Regions from separate parts of the Sporosarcina newyorkensis genome, predicted to be linked through region 4. Evidence: riboswitches for the same ligand, from Rfam matches in the RefSeq annotation. Region 4 holds a riboswitch; each other region holds the start of a gene.
What was found. A riboswitch is a leader RNA that binds a small molecule or an ion and turns the genes downstream of it on or off. The one in region 4 is predicted to bind S-adenosylmethionine.
Positions count from the first base shown of each region.

Region 1 (4,827 bases), on a different contig from region 4:
ATAGAGTAATACTTTGTCAACTAGAGGAAGTAAAAGAATTACCTTCCATTCGAATCAACCGACCTTTCAGTTGCTGACCATCCCGGTAGCCCGATAGACTTCCATTTTTTGCGATGACCCGATGACATGGGATGACAAGCAACAACGGATTCTTTCCAATCGCGGAAGCAGCTGCTCGAATTGCAGAAGGATGACCGATTATCTCGGCAATGTCTGAATATGTCACCAATTGTCCATACGGAATATCTTGAAGCGCTTTCCACACCTTGTTTTGAAATGGTGTGCCTGACCAATCCACGGAGCATGTGAAATCTTGCACTTCTCCAGACAAGTAACTTCTCACTTCATTTGCGTATTCAGCTAATCTGTCTGCATTTTCCTTCACTTCGCCAGCGCCATATTGTTTGGTGAGCCAACTCTTCATTTTTTCCTCAGCATCTTCAGCTAAGCCTACATAGAGAAGGCCCCTTTCAGTCGCTGCCATTGTTACGTTCCAACCTTCCACATCAAAACTTGTCCAATAAACCAGTTTCCCCACTACCTTTCTATTAGCCAAACAGCTTCAATCCAACGGCCCCTACTATAATCAATGACAAAAAGAAAATCCTTTTCACACTTGCAGACTCTTTAAAGATTAGAATACCAGCCAGGACTGCCCCTGCCGCTCCCAATCCTGTCCAGACTGCATAAGCCGTACTCATTTGAATATCGCGCATCGCTAACGATAAAAAAACAAAGCCGAAACTGAATACTCCAACTATGAGTAGGAGACGCTTGATCGTACGTTTCTGCAAGTAATAATTGATGCTTATAACCCCAAAGATTTCTCCAAGACTGGCAATCGCTAAATAAACCCAAGCCAACGTCAACTGCCCCCTTCTTGATTCGCTTCATCCGACTGCTCATCTGTAGTCAGTTTGATACCAACAACCCCGATGACAATCAAACAGATAAATGACAGCGTAATCCAGGTGAAGTCCGCGTGGAAAACGAAAATATCAACTAATAGAATGGCTGCAGCGCCTGAACCGGTGAAGACAGCATAAACTGTCCCTGAAGGCAATTTCTCACATGCCTTAATAATGAAATAAAAACTAAATATAATCGCGCCTCCAGTTCCGATCCAATGCAGAAATGTCTCCGAATAGCGCAGTCCCACCACCCAAAATATTTCTACGACCGCAGCTAAAGCGACATAACTCCAAGCCAAAGTTAACGTCTCCTTTCATTCGCTCTATAGTGTCTATTAGTATAACAAACCTTTCAGTTAAACGAAAAAAGCATTCCTAGTAGAAGTAAGCTTGCATCTGCTATGTTCGCATGATAGAATGAATCCACTAATAATTTTTCCTATATTAAGAATATTCTTATCGAGAGAGACGGAGGGATAGGCCCAAAGAAGTCTCAGCAACCAGCCAGCTTGGCATGGTGCTAATTCCAAGGGTGAACACCGCCTTGAAGATGAGAATACTGAAGAAAATGTTGTATGTTCGAGGGCCTATTCGAAATGAAGAGGCTCTTTTTTATTTTTCTGAAGGGGATGGATACTATGACAAACAATGAATTAGAAACAAGATTAGTCCAGCTGGGGAATAACAGCGATAAGAAAACGGGCGCAGTCAATACACCGATTTATTTATCAACAGCTTATCATCACGAAGGGTTAGGTCAGTCTACCGGCTACGATTATACGCGGACAAAAAATCCGACTCGTTCTATTTTGGAAGACGGCATTGCCGATTTAGAATCCGGTGATCAAGGCTATGCCTGCAGCTCCGGAATGGCAGCTATTCAACTAATCTTGTCACTGTTTAAAACAGGTGACGAAATCCTTGCCCCTGAGGACCTGTATGGCGGCACCTATCGTTTATTCCAACAGTATGAGAAAACCTATCAGATTTCTACACACTACCTAACATTTGATGATGTTTCAGAAGTTGAACAAGCAATTACAGATCGTACAAAAGCGATATTTTTGGAGACACCTACCAACCCGCTTATGCTGCAGATTAACGTCGCAACTTATGCAGAACTTGCTAAAAAGCATGGCCTGTTGCTAATTGTTGATAATACGTTCCTTACACCGTATTTCCAACGACCGATTGAGGAAGGTGCGGATATCGTTATCCATAGCGCTACGAAATATATCGGTGGTCATAATGACGTGCTTGCTGGTCTTGTCATAGCAAAAGGCGAAGAACTTTGCGACCGCTTGTTCACGAACCATAATGCGAGTGGCGCTACACTATCTCCGTTTGATTCATGGCTCGTAGTCCGCGGTCTCAAAACACTCCATTTGAGAATGAAGCAGCATGACGCGAATGCAAAAGAAATGGTAGCCTATTTGAAGCAAGAACCTTTAATCGCAGATGTCTTGTACGCCGGCATCGGCGGTATGCTCTCGTTCCGCGTACAAAACAGCGAGTGGGTAGGACCGTTCTTAGAGAATATGAAACTCATTTCCTTTGCAGAGAGTCTTGGAGGCGTCGAAAGTTTCATCACGTATCCAACAACACAGACGCATATGGACATTCCGATTGAAGAACGGAATCGACGCGGTGTCGATGATCGACTCTTGCGCTTCTCAGTCGGGGTGGAGGATGCGGATGATTTAATTGCCGATGTCAAACAAGCACTGTACGCTGCGAAAGAAGCAGTAGAAGCCGTAAATATTCATTAATCCCATCTCCTCTTGCGTTCAAGTGCAAGAGGATTTTTTCTTTCCTAGCAATAAAAAAGACATCCTAGAGAGAAGGATGTCTTTTAAATGCTCATTGAGTTTGCTGCCATTTCTTCTTTTCCGCTGAGTAAACAACTGTTGCCGGCACTACAATAAATGCCAATGCCGCCACACCTGCCAGCATGCCCGCCCACTCTTTACTCCCTAAGGAAAACCCGGCAGTCGTGCCTATGCCAATACCCGCTATAATTGCCAATGTAATCAACTTATACATAACAAGATCCCCGACCTTTCAAGTTAAAGATTCCCCAAAGGTTCTGAATAATTCGTTGTATTTAGCATACTCTAGTTGAGAACAATTTTCAAGTGTAAGTGAGAACCTTTTTCAATTCGAATGCTATCGGTTTATTCTACTTCACGATTAACTTGAAATATGCATATTAGTCCAACAAAAAAGCTGCATTGCTTCGGGGCCGCTGTACTTTAGCGTGTTCTTTGTTCTCCCCAAAGAAAAAACTGCCCTAAAAGCCATTTCTGACTTTCAGGACAGTCTCTTTTCAACTATTATTTTTCCAACAGTTTTAAGGATTCTCTGTTAAATGCCGGGATATCATCAGGCTGACGGCTTGTGACTAGCTGATTCTGACAGACAACGACTTCTTTGTCTGCGTACTTTGCACCCGCATATTCCATATCGACACGAATCGATTTGTATCCTGTTGCGTCACGACCTTCTAATGTTTTCGCCGTGATCAATAGCTGTGGTCCATGACAGATAGCAAAAACTGGTTTGTCGGCATCCATGAATTCTTTGACAAATTTTACAAAACGATCATCTGCGCGCAAAATATCTGGGGAGAATCCACCTGGGATAAATAAAGCATCATAATCTGATGACTTCGCATTGTCAATTCCTTTATCGACTTTTACTTTCGTGTTTTCTTTCATACCGGTAACTGCCGATCCAGCTTCCGTCCCAATCACTTCGACTTCATGTCCAGCATCTTTATAGGCTTTGGCCGGCTTCGTATATTCTGAGTCCTCAAACATGTCTCCTAGTACTGTTGCGATCTTTGCCATTGCTTACCACTCCTTATGTGATGTTCTAGACCTACTATTCCACGAATTAAAAGATCTAAACATCGCACGGCTAAGCTGTCTCTTATCCTCAGTATCTAAATTTACGGTCGTATTCGTTTCATCTTTCCAGAAAATTTGCCTGCTTATATCAACTTGAATCTCTGTGCATATTCCTGGTACTTTTCTAATTACATTAGAAAAAAACTCGTTTAAAAAAATATACCAATGATGACAAGAGCGGCGATAATAAGACCCCCAACGGTTTGGACCAGTTCCGTCGACACAACCGGCTTCTTCTGAAAGACATTAATCAATTCCAAGTCTTCACGCAATTGCTTCACTTCTTTACGAAGCTCTTCTACTTCTGTATTCAGCGTACTGATTTCCTGCGATTGCTTAGAAATTAGTTCATTTTTTTGCGGAGATGTTTCATTCGTATCCATAGATCTAATCGCTCCTCCAAGTTTTCTTCTTTATACGTTTTTATAACCGCTTAAGTTTCGTTTCATTGAAAAACTTTCCATTTGCATTTTCAGCTGTTCGGGTGTATTATAAATTTACAAGCTGTATTGTTCGTATGACATTAAGTTTTAACCTTTAAGCTGTAACAGGGAGTTTATTACGGAACGGAAATGGCATGCCGGGTTCCTTTTAGCAACTCGGACGTACAGGAACGTTTCTGCAAACACCCACTTCGAGAAGTGGTGGTTTAAAACTTTCTATGACTAAATTACGGCAAAGACGGCTTAACAAACCGCATAGTTTCAAGGTTTGCGAGAAGGCATCACTCCAATTGAGTGGTGCTTTTTTTGTGCGTTTTTCTGGTTGGGGTTAAACTGGGGTTAAAACTCAAAACAATTTGTATTAAATACTGATAACCAATTAAACTGGATCACCTTCATTTTCTAAAAAATATTTGAAAAACCGAATAGCCTTTCTTACCTATATCATGTATCCTGTAAATATACATAATTATGGGAGGGGTACCATTGGGAGACAAGAAGAAAGTTAAAGTTAAAAAGCCATTTTATAAAAGATGGTGGTTTATCACTATTGTAGTTATTTTT
Region 1 covers NZ_FUYJ01000009.1:25,897-30,723, forward strand. The annotation lists gene B5D59_RS15000 (methylated-DNA--[protein]-cysteine S-methyltransferase) at 17-556, opposite strand; gene B5D59_RS15005 (DMT family transporter) at 549-869, opposite strand; gene B5D59_RS15010 (DMT family transporter) at 866-1,210, opposite strand; SAM riboswitch class I at 1,365-1,468, shown strand; gene B5D59_RS15015 (methionine biosynthesis PLP-dependent protein) at 1,550-2,680, shown strand; gene B5D59_RS15020 (hypothetical protein) at 2,772-2,954, opposite strand; gene B5D59_RS15025 (type 1 glutamine amidotransferase domain-containing protein) at 3,245-3,760, opposite strand; gene B5D59_RS15030 (spectrin repeat,Rudiment single hybrid domain protein) at 3,970-4,203, opposite strand; gene B5D59_RS15040 (Ltp family lipoprotein) at 4,750-4,827, shown strand, end outside.
Region 1: another riboswitch for S-adenosylmethionine. It lies ahead of B5D59_RS15015 (methionine biosynthesis PLP-dependent protein); the one in region 4 lies ahead of B5D59_RS08280 (O-acetylhomoserine aminocarboxypropyltransferase/cysteine synthase family protein).

Region 2 (4,827 bases), on a different contig from region 4:
AGCAGCTGCTGCTTTGGAGACGTGTAATCCAGTCGTTCGTCGTGTGCTTGCAGACTCCATACCCAACTGTATAGAAATGGCGTATGAATTGTCGATTTATCAAAATAAACATCACTATTATCAAGTCCCTCAGTTGAATACTCAGGACATGAACATCCTACTCAACTCATTTGCCCCCTCGCAAGGACAACCCAGCATGCCAAAAAACCTTCAATAACCAGCTAAAAGCAGACTTTTGTCTGCTTTTTTGCTTTCTCCCTCATTGTATTTGTATACTGTAAGAATACAGACAAATGAAGGGGTGTATTTATGAAAGTTGCCATTTTTGACTTTGACGGCACGTTGTATACGAAAGAAACCTTTAAATTGCTTATGGAGCAATTGAAGAAACACCCGAGTTACCAGCGTTATTACGGAAAATTCTACAGATCGATTTTACCTTTATATATCTGTTACAAACTAAAATTACTGCCTGAAACCGAAATGAAAGAACGATCCATGAAGCTGTATTTGAAGGCTCTTGAATCTTTAACAACTGCACAACTAGAACAATACTTCGAAAATATGCATGAAGAAATGTTAAACGATTTCAATGAAGATGTCGTCAACAGATTAGCTCGACATCAAGCAGAAGGTCATCATGTATTGTTAGTTTCTGGTGCTTATACTCCCTTTTTGACTGCAGTCACGAGCCATTTGTCATTCGATCGTATTATCGGTACTGAAATCCCTTCATGCGGCGAACAGATTACGATGGACCAACCATTTCTACATATCCAAGGAGAGCGTAAAAACGAACAAATCGAAAAAGCACTTCAAGGTAAATCGATTGATTGGGAGAACAGCTTTGCTTACGGAGATAGCATCTCCGACTTGCCTGTGTTAGAGCAAGTCGGCAATCCTGTAGCCGTCAGACCCGATCCGAAACTTGCAGCCATAGCAAACCAACGAAATTGGGACATTTTATGATGAAAGCTGAAAAGCCCTGAATTCGGCTTCAGGGCTTCAAGCTTCAAGCATTCTTCAATGTATTAACATATAAGTTTCCATCGGTTTGAATTTCTGCATACAGCACATGCTCCGGCTTTCCGATGCCTTGCAGTTCCAGTTGTTGTTTCAACCATACATCAGTCAGCTTCAATTCACGCATATTTTCCTCTTGTACTTTTCCGTCGGTAATAATTTCGGTCGGAATATATTTAGGTTTAGGAGAAGCCACTTTGACATCTTTTTTCGTCGCCTTCTCTTCGCCCGGCTTAAGCATTATGCTCAAGTTTCCATTCGTTTCGAAAATCGCATAATTGACATCTTTCATGGAAAAAACGGCTTGTTCCCGAAGCATCATATTCAATTCATTGAAATTCAAACGCAGCTTACTTAACGAGCCTTCCACAATCTTTCCATCCTGAATTACGATGATTGGCTTATCATCCAGCAGGACACGTAGTTTTTTTGATTTAAACGTTAAATAATTGGCAAGTATCGTCAATACTGCCCATAGGATCATACCATATAACCCATTTAAGAACGGCGTCTCGGACTCCCCTGCCAAATTGGCGGCAATCGAACCGATCGTGATACCTGTCACGTAATGGAAGAAAGTCAATTGAGATATTTGTTTTTTTCCCATGAACCGGGCCAGGATCAGAAGGACGATAAAGGAAATAACAGTCCGCAAAGTCATTTCCCAAAAAGACAGCTCCAAAAACTCATCCATATTCACAACGCACACCTCCATTGAGTGGAGTATGTGTGAAATGCGGGAAACTATACTTTCATAAGCTTATTTCAATCCCAAACGTATGGCGTTGCTTGATAGACATAGTAGTTCAACCAGTTCGAGAATAACAAATGTGTATGTGAACGCCAAGTATTCATTGGTTCTCTCGTCGGATCATCATTCGGGAAATAATTTTCAGGTACATCAATATCCAATCCCTTTTGGACATCTCGCCCGTATTCTTCAGCCAATGTATGTGCATCATACTCTAAATGTCCTGTCACCATTATGTTTTTTTCATCATTAGAAATCACAATGAATGCACCCGCATCATCCGATACAGATAGCAGTGTCAAATCCGGATGCTTCTCAATTTCTTCTATGGAAACAGCCGTGTGACGTGAGTGAGGAGCAACAAATACATCGTTAAATCCTCTTGCCAAATTGACTGTTTGGTCCGTGATATCGTGAGAAAAAATCCCAAAACATTTCTTCGGCAACTCAAACTTATCAATGCCGTAATGATGATAAAGTGCGGCTTGCGCGCCCCAACAAATATGCAAGACAGAGGTCACATTGGTTTTTGTCCACTCCATGATTTTCTCTAATTCCTTCCAGTACACTACGTCTTCAAATTGCATATGTTCAATAGGTGCTCCTGTAATAATCATGCCGTCAAACTTGCGCTCTTTCACGTGTTCGAATGTTGTATAAAACGTTTCCAAATGAGTTTGACTGACATTTTTGGAAACATAGGTCGCCGTATTTAAAAACGTCACGTTTACTTGCAAAGGCGTATTACCAAGTAATCGTAATAATTGAAGTTCTGTTTTTTCTTTTTCAGGCATTAAATTCAGAATCAAAATGTTCAGCGGCCGAATATCTTGCTCCGTCGCCCGATCTTCATCCATGATGAAGATTTTTTCTTTCTTCAGTAACTCACCTGCAGGTAATTGTTTCGGTATATTAATCGGCATATTTCTTCCCCCTTGGCTATTCATTCGGCCTGTTTTTACAAAATAAAAAACCTCTTTTCCTGTAGATAAGAAAATGAAGGTTTAGGACCACAGTTCTTATCTCTCAAGACAACAATCTTGTTGGAGGTAGCACCTTCCTGTTTACACAGAGGTTGCTGAAGCTTCATCAGGCCAAATCCCTCAGCTTCTCTTGATAAGTAGTATTTAGTTAATATCATTTCACGAAAATGATTTACTGACTATTATAACATTAATAAACTAATTGTATAGTCAAATTTTCAAATAGTTCTGCTCATTCCAATCTCGTAAATTGTAGACCGGAAATATTTGTGTATAATAGGAACTACCAACTACTTTTTAAAGGAGGAACTCATGAGATCTTTAGGCATTGTTCGCAAAGTAGACCATCTTGGCAGAATAGTTATTCCGAAAGAACTACGCAAATCTTTGCAATTAGATAAAGGCGATCCCATTGAAATTTTCGCAGAAGAAGATCGAATCATTTTGAGAAAGTATCAAGTGAATAAGGCATGCTTCATTACTGGTGAAGTAACGAACGAAAACAAAGAACTATCAAACGGATTATTCATAAGTCCTCAAGGCGCGAAAATCCTTCTCGAACAATTACAGGATTATGTTTAAATAATAACAAGCCAACCATCTCCTCGGATCGTTGGCTTGTTAGCATACATCAAAGTAATAAAATTTGGTTGACTTCAGAGTGAAAAGCGGAACAAGTGAATATAAGTTTGTAGCCCGGAGATTGGCTCCCCGCGGAAAGCCATCCTCCCGGAACCTGGATCAACGGTTCTTATACCCACTCACCCTCTGCTCACAAACTATTGATAAACTCTTCAATCTCCTCTTTCGTCTTGCGATTCTTACTGACAAAACGGCCTGTTTCCTTGCCTTCACTGAATGCGATAAAGCTTGGGATGCCAAATATATCGAGCTGAGTGCACAAGTCAATAAACTCATCTCGGTCGACATAAATAAATTGGTACTCGGAAAATTCCGTTTCCAGTGTTGGTAAAAACGGCTCGATCACTCTGCAATCAGGACACCAATCTGCAGAAAACAAGAAAATCACTCGCTCTTCTTGCTTCAATTGTTCGAATCGCTCGAAGGACTCTAAGTTTTTCATCTTACATTACCCCTTTACTTGAATAGTATGGCACTACTATAACATTGATTGGCATATATCTTCTCTTCTCACGACTTATGCTATTTCCTAATACTCCATAGTAAAAGTTACTTATAATCCGCTTTTATCTCTCAAACACGAACGTTCACAAATCATTCAATAATTTACGTTCGCCTTTATTAGTTTTTCATTTTTTTCCGAAAAGTAATTGACAATTACTTTTGACGTGTTATGATTAGTTCAAATTTAATACACGCAAAACAATTTTGACGAAGACATACCTTCCTGTAAAAGAATTTTCTAGAGAGCTGATGAATTGGTGAGAGTCAGTAAATTCTTGGGATGGCGGCACTTCCGAATTGCTTGGCTGAATAGTTCAGTAGGCCAATCCGTCACATGCACGTTACGCATGCTGAATGAAGGCTGCTTTTGCAGCAAAACAAGGGTGGTACCGCGTTAGTTTATTGAGCTTTTCGCCCCTTACGTATGTAAGGGATGGAAGGCTTTTTTATTTTTCCTAAAAGGAGGTAAGCATAGAACGTACATATGGGATCAACTCTATAAAATTCATTTTGAAAACTTTACAACAATAAAAACTACTGAAGGAGAGAATGATTATTATGGCTTTTAAAGTACTTATTAGTGACCCACTTAGCGAGGACGGTATTTTTCCATTACGACAAGCAGAAGGTTTTGAAATTGTGATCGATACAGATTTGACACCTGACCAACTGAAGGATCGGATCAAAGGTTTTGATGCTCTTCTAGTACGTAGTCAGACAACTGTTACGAAAGAATTGCTAGATTCTGCTGATCAATTGAAAATTATTGGACGTGCAGGTGTAGGTGTCGACAATATCGATTTGGACGCAGCTACAGAAAAAGGGATTATCGTCGTCAATGCTCCTGATGGAAATACAAATTCAGCTGCTGAGCACACGGTAGCTATGATGATGGCGATGGCTCGTAAAATTCCACAAGCATTC
Region 2 covers NZ_FUYJ01000006.1:51,866-56,692, forward strand. The annotation lists gene B5D59_RS11975 (spore coat protein) at 1-217, shown strand, start outside; gene B5D59_RS11980 (HAD family hydrolase) at 310-969, shown strand; gene B5D59_RS11985 (DUF421 domain-containing protein) at 1,013-1,717, opposite strand; gene metA (homoserine O-acetyltransferase MetA) at 1,789-2,697, opposite strand; SAM riboswitch class I at 2,791-2,897, opposite strand; gene B5D59_RS11995 (AbrB/MazE/SpoVT family DNA-binding domain-containing protein) at 3,070-3,339, shown strand; gene B5D59_RS12000 (thioredoxin family protein) at 3,530-3,841, opposite strand; gene serA (phosphoglycerate dehydrogenase) at 4,462-4,827, shown strand, end outside.
Region 2: another riboswitch for S-adenosylmethionine. It lies ahead of metA (homoserine O-acetyltransferase MetA); the one in region 4 lies ahead of B5D59_RS08280 (O-acetylhomoserine aminocarboxypropyltransferase/cysteine synthase family protein).

Region 3 (4,827 bases), on a different contig from region 4:
ATGCCTTAATTCATGAATACACGGACGATGAATCCAAACGCTTTATTGAGAAGCTGCCCTTCTTTCGTTGATTCGGCACACGTCTTTCCGCTACACTATAGGAAAGGACGTGAGCCATATGCTAAAGTTTGAAGACTTAAAAGGTGCCAACGTTGAACTGACATTTGGGCCGAATCAACACCGGATTGAATCACGCCATGTACTCGTTGTGATCAAACATAATGATCGGTGGCTACTGACAAAACATCGAATTCGCGGAATTGAGTTTCCAGGAGGAAAAGCGGAGGCAGGCGAGATGATTGAACAAGCCGCCATTCGAGAAACATTGGAAGAAACCGGCGTGACGATTGATAATGTACACTCCTTTGCAGAATACGTTGTCTTTACCGATCCGCCTTTCTGCAAAGCTGTTTTCACAGGAAATGTCGTTCATGTCGAGCGAGACTATACGTTACTTGAGACAGAAGGCGCTGTCTGGATGACAGACGCGGAGCTTGCCGCCTGCACGGAGCTTAGCTTCCATATGAAAGACCGCGGCATGGGAGAGCTCAGGAAGTGGGTGGAAGCGAATGACTGAACGCACTGACGGGGATATTATCAAGCGTAAGGAGTATCCATCGCCGAATCCTCGTGTGAGGTTGGAAGAGGTAACGTATTGGTCTGACGGCTTGCAGGTTAAAGGACTGCTCGCTACACCGACAGCTGAAGGGCGTTATGATGGCTTGCTGTATTTACGGGGTGGAATCCAACATGTTGGAATGGTACGACCCGCCCGCATTGCACAGTTTGCTTCACACGGTTTGGTCGTGTTTGCTCCTTATTATAGGGGCAACCGAGGGGGCGAGGGGAAGGACGAGTTTGCAGGAGAGGACCGCAATGATGCGGTTGCCGGAGTGGAAGTACTGAAACAGCAAGCGTCTGTCGATTCAGAACGGATTCATCTCTTTTCTTTCTCTCGAGGGGGCATTATGGCATTATGGACCGCCATATTACGTGAGGATTTAACATCGATGGTGACGTGGGCAGGAGTGTCTGATGTCGTGTTCACTTATAAAGAACGTGAAGATATGCGGCGAATGATGAAGAGGGTAATTGGAGGCACACCAAATAATATGCCGGATGCCTATCGTGAGCGGACCGCTTTGTTCCGCGTGCACGATATTGAAATACCTACTTTGATCATCCATGGAACGGCGGACACAAATGTTTCATTTGAGCAAGCACTGTTACTAGAAAATGCGCTGCGCGATGCCAATAAAGAATACGAAACATGGTATTTAGAAGGATTTACCCATTACATTCCGCCCGAGATGAACCGCAAACTAGTGAAAGAAGCAGTGGATTGGATGAAAAGCAAAAGCCGATAATCAAAAAAATCCTTGCAGAAATACTCTGCAAGGATTTTTTAAATAAATTATGCGATCGGGCCGCCTTTGATTGCGATCTCTTCAGAAACATGGTTGAATTTCTTGAAGTTTTCACGGAAAGCTGCTGCAAGACGCTTCGCTTCTGCATCATATTCTTCAGGATTTTCCCAAGCGTAACGTGGGTGTAACACATTGCTTGGCACGCCTTCGATTTCAAGAGGCATTTCGAGTCCAAAGATTTCATTTGTCTTAGTCTCTACATTATCCAACTTACCGGCAATTGCCGCGCGAACCATAGTTCGTGTGTAACCTAAGTTCATACGAGAACCGACACCGAATATTCCGCCGGTCCAGCCAGTATTAACCAAGAACACTTTTGCGCCGTGTTCGTCAATTTTCTTACCAAGCATCTCTGCATACGTTGCAGCCGGAAGAGGTAAGAACGGTGAACCGAAGCAAGTAGAGAATGTTGGTTCTGGAGCAGTGATTCCACGCTCCGTACCTGCCAATTTCGATGTGAAGCCACTTAAGAAGTGGTACATTGCCTGTTCTTTTGTCAGAATCGAGATTGGAGGCAATACGCCGGAAGCATCAGCCGTTAAGAAGATGATGTTTTTCGGATGACCCGCAATAGACGGTGTCACAATATTTTCGATATTTTCAATCGGGTAAGCAGCCCGTGTATTTTCAGTTAATGAATTGTCATCATAATCCGGTATACGTGTATCTTCGTCCAATACAACGTTTTCCAACACGGAACCGAAACGGATCGCGCCAAAGATTTCAGGTTCTTTTTCTTCAGAAAGGTTGATACATTTCGCGTAGCATCCGCCTTCGATATTGAATACACCGTTATCAGACCAGCCGTGCTCGTCGTCACCGATCAACTTGCGGTCAGCGTCTGCGGAAAGTGTTGTTTTACCTGTTCCTGAAAGACCGAAGAACAGTGCCACATCGCCGTCTTCTCCAACGTTAGCTGAACAGTGCATCGATAGGATGCCTTGTTCTGGAAGCAAGAAATTCATCGCAGAGAAAATAGATTTTTTCATTTCTCCTGCGTACTCTGTTCCGCCGATCAAGACAATTCGTTTTTCAAGGGACATGATGATGAATGTCTCTGAATTTGTGCCATCCACTTCTGGATCCGCTTTGAAAGAAGGGGCAGCCAAGATTGTGAATTGCGCTTCGTGTGACTGTAGTTCTTCTGCAGTTGGACGGATGAATAATTGGTGAACAAACTGGTTTTGCCAAGCCAATTCATTGACAACTTGTATGGATAACTGAGAGTCTTTATCTGCACCTGCGTATCCTTTGAAAACGAAGAGTTCATCCTTTTGCTTCAAATGATCGATGACTTTCGTGTATAATGAATCAAATACGTCAGGGGAGATTGGCTTGTTGACGCTTCCCCAATCTACTTTATCTTTGGACACTGCATCTTCGACGATAAATTTATCCTTCGGAGAGCGTCCAGTATATTTACCTGTGCGTGCTGCTAGAGCGCCATCTGCTGAGAGTTCGGCTTCTCCTTTAGCGACTGCCTTTTCGGTTAATTCTGCCACAGACGCTTGGATCGTCACGTTGCTTCCTGATAGAAGACTTTTTAAACTATCATCAATTTTTGCAGATATCATATTTACATACCGTCCTTTGCGTAGTCGTTTTATTTGAGTAGAACATCTTAATTCGTAAATAGTATAACACATTAAGAATAATAATCTATACTAATTAAAAACTCAAGTGATTTGAGATAAAAAAATTGACAAAATCACAACTTTTTTATACTATGTGACATGAACGGATACTCTTATCCCGAGTTGGTGGAGGGTACAGGCCCTATGAAACCCGGCAACCTGCAAAAGACAGTAGTCTAGCGCGAAGGTGCCAAACCTGAAGCAAGGTTAAATTCCTTGGACGATAAGAGTGAAAGGTGCTGCGCGTGAAATTTTGCCTTTTACTCATTGCTAGAAAGTGAGTAGGGGGCTTTTTATATTGTCTAGCCCTGAATCCTTATGGTATATGATTGACGTCAATTCAGGCGTGGAGCTTTACCAGGGACTTAAGAGAGTACCGTATCATGTTGATTGAGGGGGAAACAAAAATGACAAACCGTCGACTGTTTACATCAGAATCAGTTACTGAAGGCCATCCTGACAAGATGTGCGACCAAATATCGGATGCGATTTTGGATGCGATATTAAAGGAAGATGCGAATGCCCGTGTGGCATGTGAAACGAGTATTACGACAGGACTCGTATTGGTAATGGGTGAAATCACTACCACTACCTACGTAGATATCCCAAGAGTAGTTCGTGATACTGTGAAAGAAATTGGGTACACACGTGCGAAATACGGTTTCGATTATGAAACTTCTGCTGTTTTAACTTCTATTGATGAGCAATCACCTGAAATTGCCGCGAGTGTCAACGTTGCGCTCGAAGCTCGTGAAGGCTCTATGACAGACGAAGAACTGGATGCCATCGGAGCGGGTGACCAAGGATTGATGTTTGGTTACGCTTGTAATGAAACACCTGAATTAATGCCGCTTCCGATCAGTCTTTCCCACAAGCTGGCATTCCGACTTGCGCAAGCGCGTAAAGAAGAGTTGATTTCTTACCTGCGTCCTGATGGTAAAACGCAAGTAACTGTAGAGTATGACGAAGACAACAAACCTGTGCGGATTGATACGATTGTTATTTCGACACAGCATCATCCGGAAGCGACAATGGAACAAATCGAGAAGGATATTAAAGAAGTAGTAATCGACGCGGTCGTACCTGCTCACCTATTGGACGAACAGACGAAATACTTCATTAATCCGACAGGAAGTTTTGTTGTGGGTGGTCCTCAGGGAGATGCGGGACTCACTGGAAGAAAAATCATCGTGGATACATATGGCGGATATTCTCGTCATGGCGGCGGTGCATTTTCTGGTAAAGATGCAACAAAAGTTGATCGTTCTGCTTCCTATGCTGCACGCTATGTTGCGAAAAATATTGTGGCGGCAGGATTGGCAGAGCATTGTGAAGTACAACTTGCCTATGCAATCGGTGTGGCAAGCCCGGTATCCATTTCAATTAATACATTCGATACAGGCCGTCTATCCGAAGCACTCTTAGTCGAATTTGTTCGCGAGTTGTTTGATCTGCGACCTGCAGGCATCATTAAAATGCTTGATCTTCGTCGTCCGATCTATCAACAAACGGCTGCATACGGTCATTTTGGCCGTACGGATATTGATTTGCCGTGGGAGAAAACGGATAAGGCAGATGCATTATTAGAATTAGCAATTAAAAATGATGTGAAACAATAAAAAAGATAGTTGAAGGCAGAAAGAGGGATTAATATCCTTCTTCCTGCCTTTTTTTTATAGTATAATATAAAATAAAGAACATTCAGAAATTGGGAAAGGGGAAATTTATTGACTACACTACAACATACATCTGTGCTCGATATGGAT
Region 3 covers NZ_FUYJ01000006.1:196,403-201,229, reverse strand. The annotation lists gene B5D59_RS12755 (hypothetical protein) at 1-71, shown strand, start outside; gene B5D59_RS12750 (NUDIX hydrolase) at 119-577, shown strand; gene B5D59_RS12745 (alpha/beta hydrolase family protein) at 570-1,367, shown strand; gene pckA (phosphoenolpyruvate carboxykinase (ATP)) at 1,415-3,001, opposite strand; SAM riboswitch class I at 3,172-3,291, shown strand; gene metK (methionine adenosyltransferase) at 3,469-4,680, shown strand; gene B5D59_RS12730 (amidase) at 4,789-4,827, shown strand, end outside.
Region 3: another riboswitch for S-adenosylmethionine. It lies ahead of metK (methionine adenosyltransferase); the one in region 4 lies ahead of B5D59_RS08280 (O-acetylhomoserine aminocarboxypropyltransferase/cysteine synthase family protein).

Region 4 (4,827 bases):
CTCATCTTCTTCCACTTTTACCCTTCCAAAAATGCTAATTTATCTGATCGTACCAAAGTTTGTATCGACGATTATTGGGTACAACTAAGTGTATATAAGCAATCTTGCCTTATCGTTTAAAACATTCTTTCCACAATCAACCTCTTCACTACATTACATTAGTTTTAGGAGGAATTATGAAAAAAATCTCGCTAACATTTTATATCACCTTGGTTGCCGTCATAATAGCCGTCGGTTATGGAGTGATTGCGCCGGACCACTTCGAGAGGATGACCTCCGACGTTAAAAATTGGATTGCCTCTTCCTTTGGCTGGTACTATTTGTTGACGGTATCCATGCTGTTTTTCATTTCGGTCTATCTGATCTTTAGCCCCATCGGCAGAATCCGTTTAGGAAAAGACAGCGATCGTCCCCAATTCTCTTTAATATCTTGGCTGGCTATGCTTTTTTCCGCCGGTATGGGAATCGGACTTGTCTTTTACGGTGCTGCTGAGCCCCTATCGCATTATGCAGTCAATCCTGCTACTGCGGGGCCTGAAACAGCGGAGGCTTATAAAGAAGCCATGCGCCAAGCATTTTTCCATTGGGGCTTCCATGCTTGGGCTGTCTATGGGATGACAGCTCTTGCACTGGCCTATTTCCAATTCCGTAAAGGCCAACCGGGATTGATTTCGGCTACTTTGAAACCTATTTTCGGTGACCGCGTCAATGGGCCCCTCGGTATTGTCATTGACGTATTTGCTATCTTTGCTACAGTGTTTGGCGTTGCCACATCTCTCGGTCTTGGCGCTGTCCAAGTCAATGCGGGGCTGCATTACCTTTTTGGTATTCCTGTCAGTTTCCTATCGCAACTCATCATTATCATCATAGTAACGATTTTGTTCTTGGTGTCTGCATGGAGCGGGCTCGGCAAGGGGATCAAAATCTTATCAAATGCCAATATGGTCCTTGCTATTGCATTATTATTTTTCGTCATTGCTTTAGGACCCACATTGCTTATTTTCGATATGTTCACCGACTCGATCGGTGGGTATTTAGAGCATCTTGTTCGCATGAGTTTCCGTACTGCCCCTCTTGATGTTGGGAATCGTGCATGGCTTAATGATTGGACAATATTTTATTGGGCTTGGTGGATCGCTTGGTCGCCATTTGTCGGTATGTTCATTGCCCGGGTTTCGAAAGGGAGAACGATCCGGGAGTTTATGATCGGTTTACTCGTCGTACCAACCGTGTTAAGTATGATCTGGTTTTCTGCATTTGGTACTACAGCAATTGAAACACAAAAGGCCGGGATTATTGATTTAGCTTCCACTGCAACTGAGCTGACAATTTTTGAGATGTTCAGCGGCATGCCGTGGTCTTCTATAATATCCATGATCGCCATTTTGCTTATCATTTCATTTTTCATCACTTCTGCAGATTCAGCTACCTTCGTACTCGGTATGCAGTCATCTTACGGATCGCTGACACCACCTAATAATTTAAAGGTGGTATGGGGAGTGATTCAGTCCTCGATCGCTGTTATTTTATTGTTTGTCGGTGGATTGGATGCGCTGCAAAATGTAGTTATCATCGCCGCCCTGCCGTTTTCCGTTATCTTGATCATGATGGTCACTTCGTTGTTCATGTCATTGAAAGAAGAACGAAGGAAAGTGAAACGTCGGTAAATACAAAAAAGTCACCGGACTCGGTGACTTTTTTGCTTTTATCTATTAATTAATGAACAGCCTTTTCGACCGCTTTCTCAATCGCTTGTTTTAAATCTGCAATAATATCATCTGCTGATTCCAACCCGACAGACAGGCGAATCAACTCTTCAGTCACACCCGAATTCTTCAGATCTTCTGCAGATAACTGCTGGTGCGTAGTAGATGCCGGATGAATGATCAACGACTTCGCGTCGCCAACATTTGCTACATGCGACCAGATTTCCACATTATCAATCACTTTACGACCTGCATCCCGGCCACCTTTAATGCCGAAAACAATAATGGAACCATAGCCGTGCTTCAAGTGTTTTTGCGCCAACTCATACGTCGGGTGTTCTTCAAGACCCGTATACGTCACCCAGTCCACTGCCGGATGTCCCTTCAAGAATGCTGCGACTTTCTGTGCGTTTTCATTATGGCGAGGCACACGCAAATGAAGCGTCTCAAGCCCCTGCAATAAATTAAATGCACTGTCCGGCGCCAAGCAAGGTCCGAAATCACGCAATAATTGAACGCGCAGCTTCGTTGCGAATGCAGCCCCTGCCGTATCGATGCCATATCTCAACCCATGATACGATTCATCCGGTTCTGTGAACCCTGGGAATTTTCCTTGAGTCCAATCAAATTTCCCTGCATCGACCGCCACGCCTCCAATCGTCGTGCCGTGCCCGCCAATCCATTTCGTTGCGGAGTGAATGACTACGTCTGCTCCGAACTCAATCGGATTGGAGCCATATGGAGACGGGAACGTGTTATCCACCAACAATGGAATACCGTTGTCATGCGCGACTTTCGCTACCGCTTCTACATCAAGGACTTGCAGGCTCGGATTACCGATCGTCTCTGCGAATAACGCCTTCGTCTTATCTGTAATTGCCGCTTCAAAGTTTTTCGGATCAGATGCATCCACGAACTTCACCGTGATGCCATAGCGCGGCAGTGTCACAGCGAATAAATTGTACGTGCCGCCATACAGATTGCTGGCCGCCACAATTTCATCTCCCGCGCCCGCAATGTTCAGGATCGAAAATGCGATTGCCGCCATTCCGGATGATAGCCCTACTGCTGCAGATCCACCTTCGATCTGCGCCACACGCTCCTCAAAAACTGCGACAGTCGGGTTAGTAATACGTGTATAGATATTGCCTGCTTCTTGCAAAGCAAATAAATTCTGTGCATGCTCTGTATCTCTGAAAACATATGAAGTCGTACGATGAATCGGCACAGCACGTGAACCGGTTACAGGATCTGGCTGCTGTCCTCCGTGCAATAAAACAGTTTCTGGCTGAAATTTAGTCATAACTATTTCCCCTCCGAATTTATTAGTCTACCTGATGGAATACTGAAAAGCAGAAGAGGGCGTTTTGTCGTGACAGACGTTGGAGGGCTTATCGTAAAAGGGTGCTCTCCCCCTTTTTCGAAAAGACCGAAACGTCCCGAGCAGCTGCCCTCTGCAGCTAGACAATGAGCCTAGTGAGTATACAAAGAAACCCTCTTCCTAAAAATAAGAAGAGGGCTTTGCTTTCGCTCATACCTCTCTTATCTTCCAAACTGTCAACAGTTTGTAGGAAGTAGCACCTTTGCATAACTAGCCGGTTGCCGGGCATCATAGGGCCTAATCCCTCCGCCGCTCTTGATAAGAGTTTGTCTATTCGTTTTCCATCTTGAAAAATAGTATAAAGCCAATACCAACTAAATGCAAGGGTTATTAGTAGAATGTTTAGAAATCATTGTGATTTCTAAAAAATATCCCACCAAATTTTCACTGCAGAGCCCATGATCAATACAGCGAGAATTCCTTGCAACACTTTCGTATTGACTTTGCGACTTACCTTCACTCCAAGCGGGGCCGCCAGCACGCTCGCAATAATCATGACAAGCGCCGGTTCATAGGGAACTTGCCCTGTGAAGAGTTTTCCTGACGCCGAACCGATTGAAGACAATAAAGTGATTGCTAGCGAAGTGGCTATCGTGACCCGTGTAGGAATTTTTAATACAACAAGCATGATCGGTACGAGGATAAACGCCCCTCCTGCCCCTACAATTCCTGCAGCCAACCCAACTAGCAATGCAGTTCCTGTGGCTATCCATTTATTGAACGCAATTTCTTCCACGGGGATGTTATCAAGACCTTTTTGCGGAATGAACATCATCACGGCTGCCAGCACGGCCAATACACCATATACAATGTTAACGGTTGCTTCCGACAGCAGACTGGAACCTGCCCCTCCGATTACACTGCCGATCAATACGCTGATTCCCATATACAACACAAGTGGCTTCAAGATTAGATTGCTCTTGCGATAAGCAAAGACACCTGAGAGAGAAGCAAAGAATACTTCAACTGCCGTAATACCCGAGACGTCATGCGATGAAAAAGCTTCAAAACCAAGTAATGCAGGAATGAAAAGTAACATTGGATATTTGACGATGGCACCGCCAATTCCCATCATGCCGGAAAGGAATGAGCCGACAAATCCAATGAGGAAGATGGTGATGATAAATGTAAAACTCATGATGTTCTCTCTCCCTCCTTCCTAATGAAAGAGGGCAATGGAACACCCTCTTTGCTTAGTTTATCCTTTTTGAATCCAAAATTTAAAGACATCGGACTCTTGTTGCTGGTCCACTACCTTGTGATTTCCTGATGCGGCCCAAGCTGTCAAATCTGCTACAGATCCTTTGTCCGTTGCATGAATTTCAAGGATATCCCCTGCTTCTAGTTCTTTCATCGCTTTTTTTGTCCGTACGATCGGCATTGGGCAAGCCAATCCTTTAGCATCTAAAAATTTTGTCGTGTTCATTTGTATCTTCTCCTTTTGAATCGTTTTTAATTGAAAATAAAATTACAGTTTGTTGTCCCGTCGCTCGACTTCCATTGGCAGAGTAAAGTTCACTGGCACCGCTGTGCCGCTAGGGAATTGCCTTACGCCACGAGCCAGCTAGCGAAGTTCATGCTAGCAGTCTCATGGCAACGGCCGACCCCGCAGTTGCGGCTTCGCTGGAATGGGTAGGTATCATTATGTTGTGTTTAAAGTAGGCAATTCCGAGTCTGATGTCTAGTCTGAAATGGTCTTGCTAGAAAAACACATCGGTTAACCCCCACTCAAAAAAAGTA
Region 4 covers NZ_FUYJ01000003.1:334,927-339,753, forward strand. The annotation lists gene B5D59_RS08275 (glycine betaine uptake BCCT transporter) at 177-1,667, shown strand; gene B5D59_RS08280 (O-acetylhomoserine aminocarboxypropyltransferase/cysteine synthase family protein) at 1,717-3,009, opposite strand; SAM riboswitch class I at 3,246-3,352, opposite strand; gene B5D59_RS08285 (sulfite exporter TauE/SafE family protein) at 3,449-4,225, opposite strand; gene B5D59_RS08290 (sulfurtransferase TusA family protein) at 4,286-4,513, opposite strand.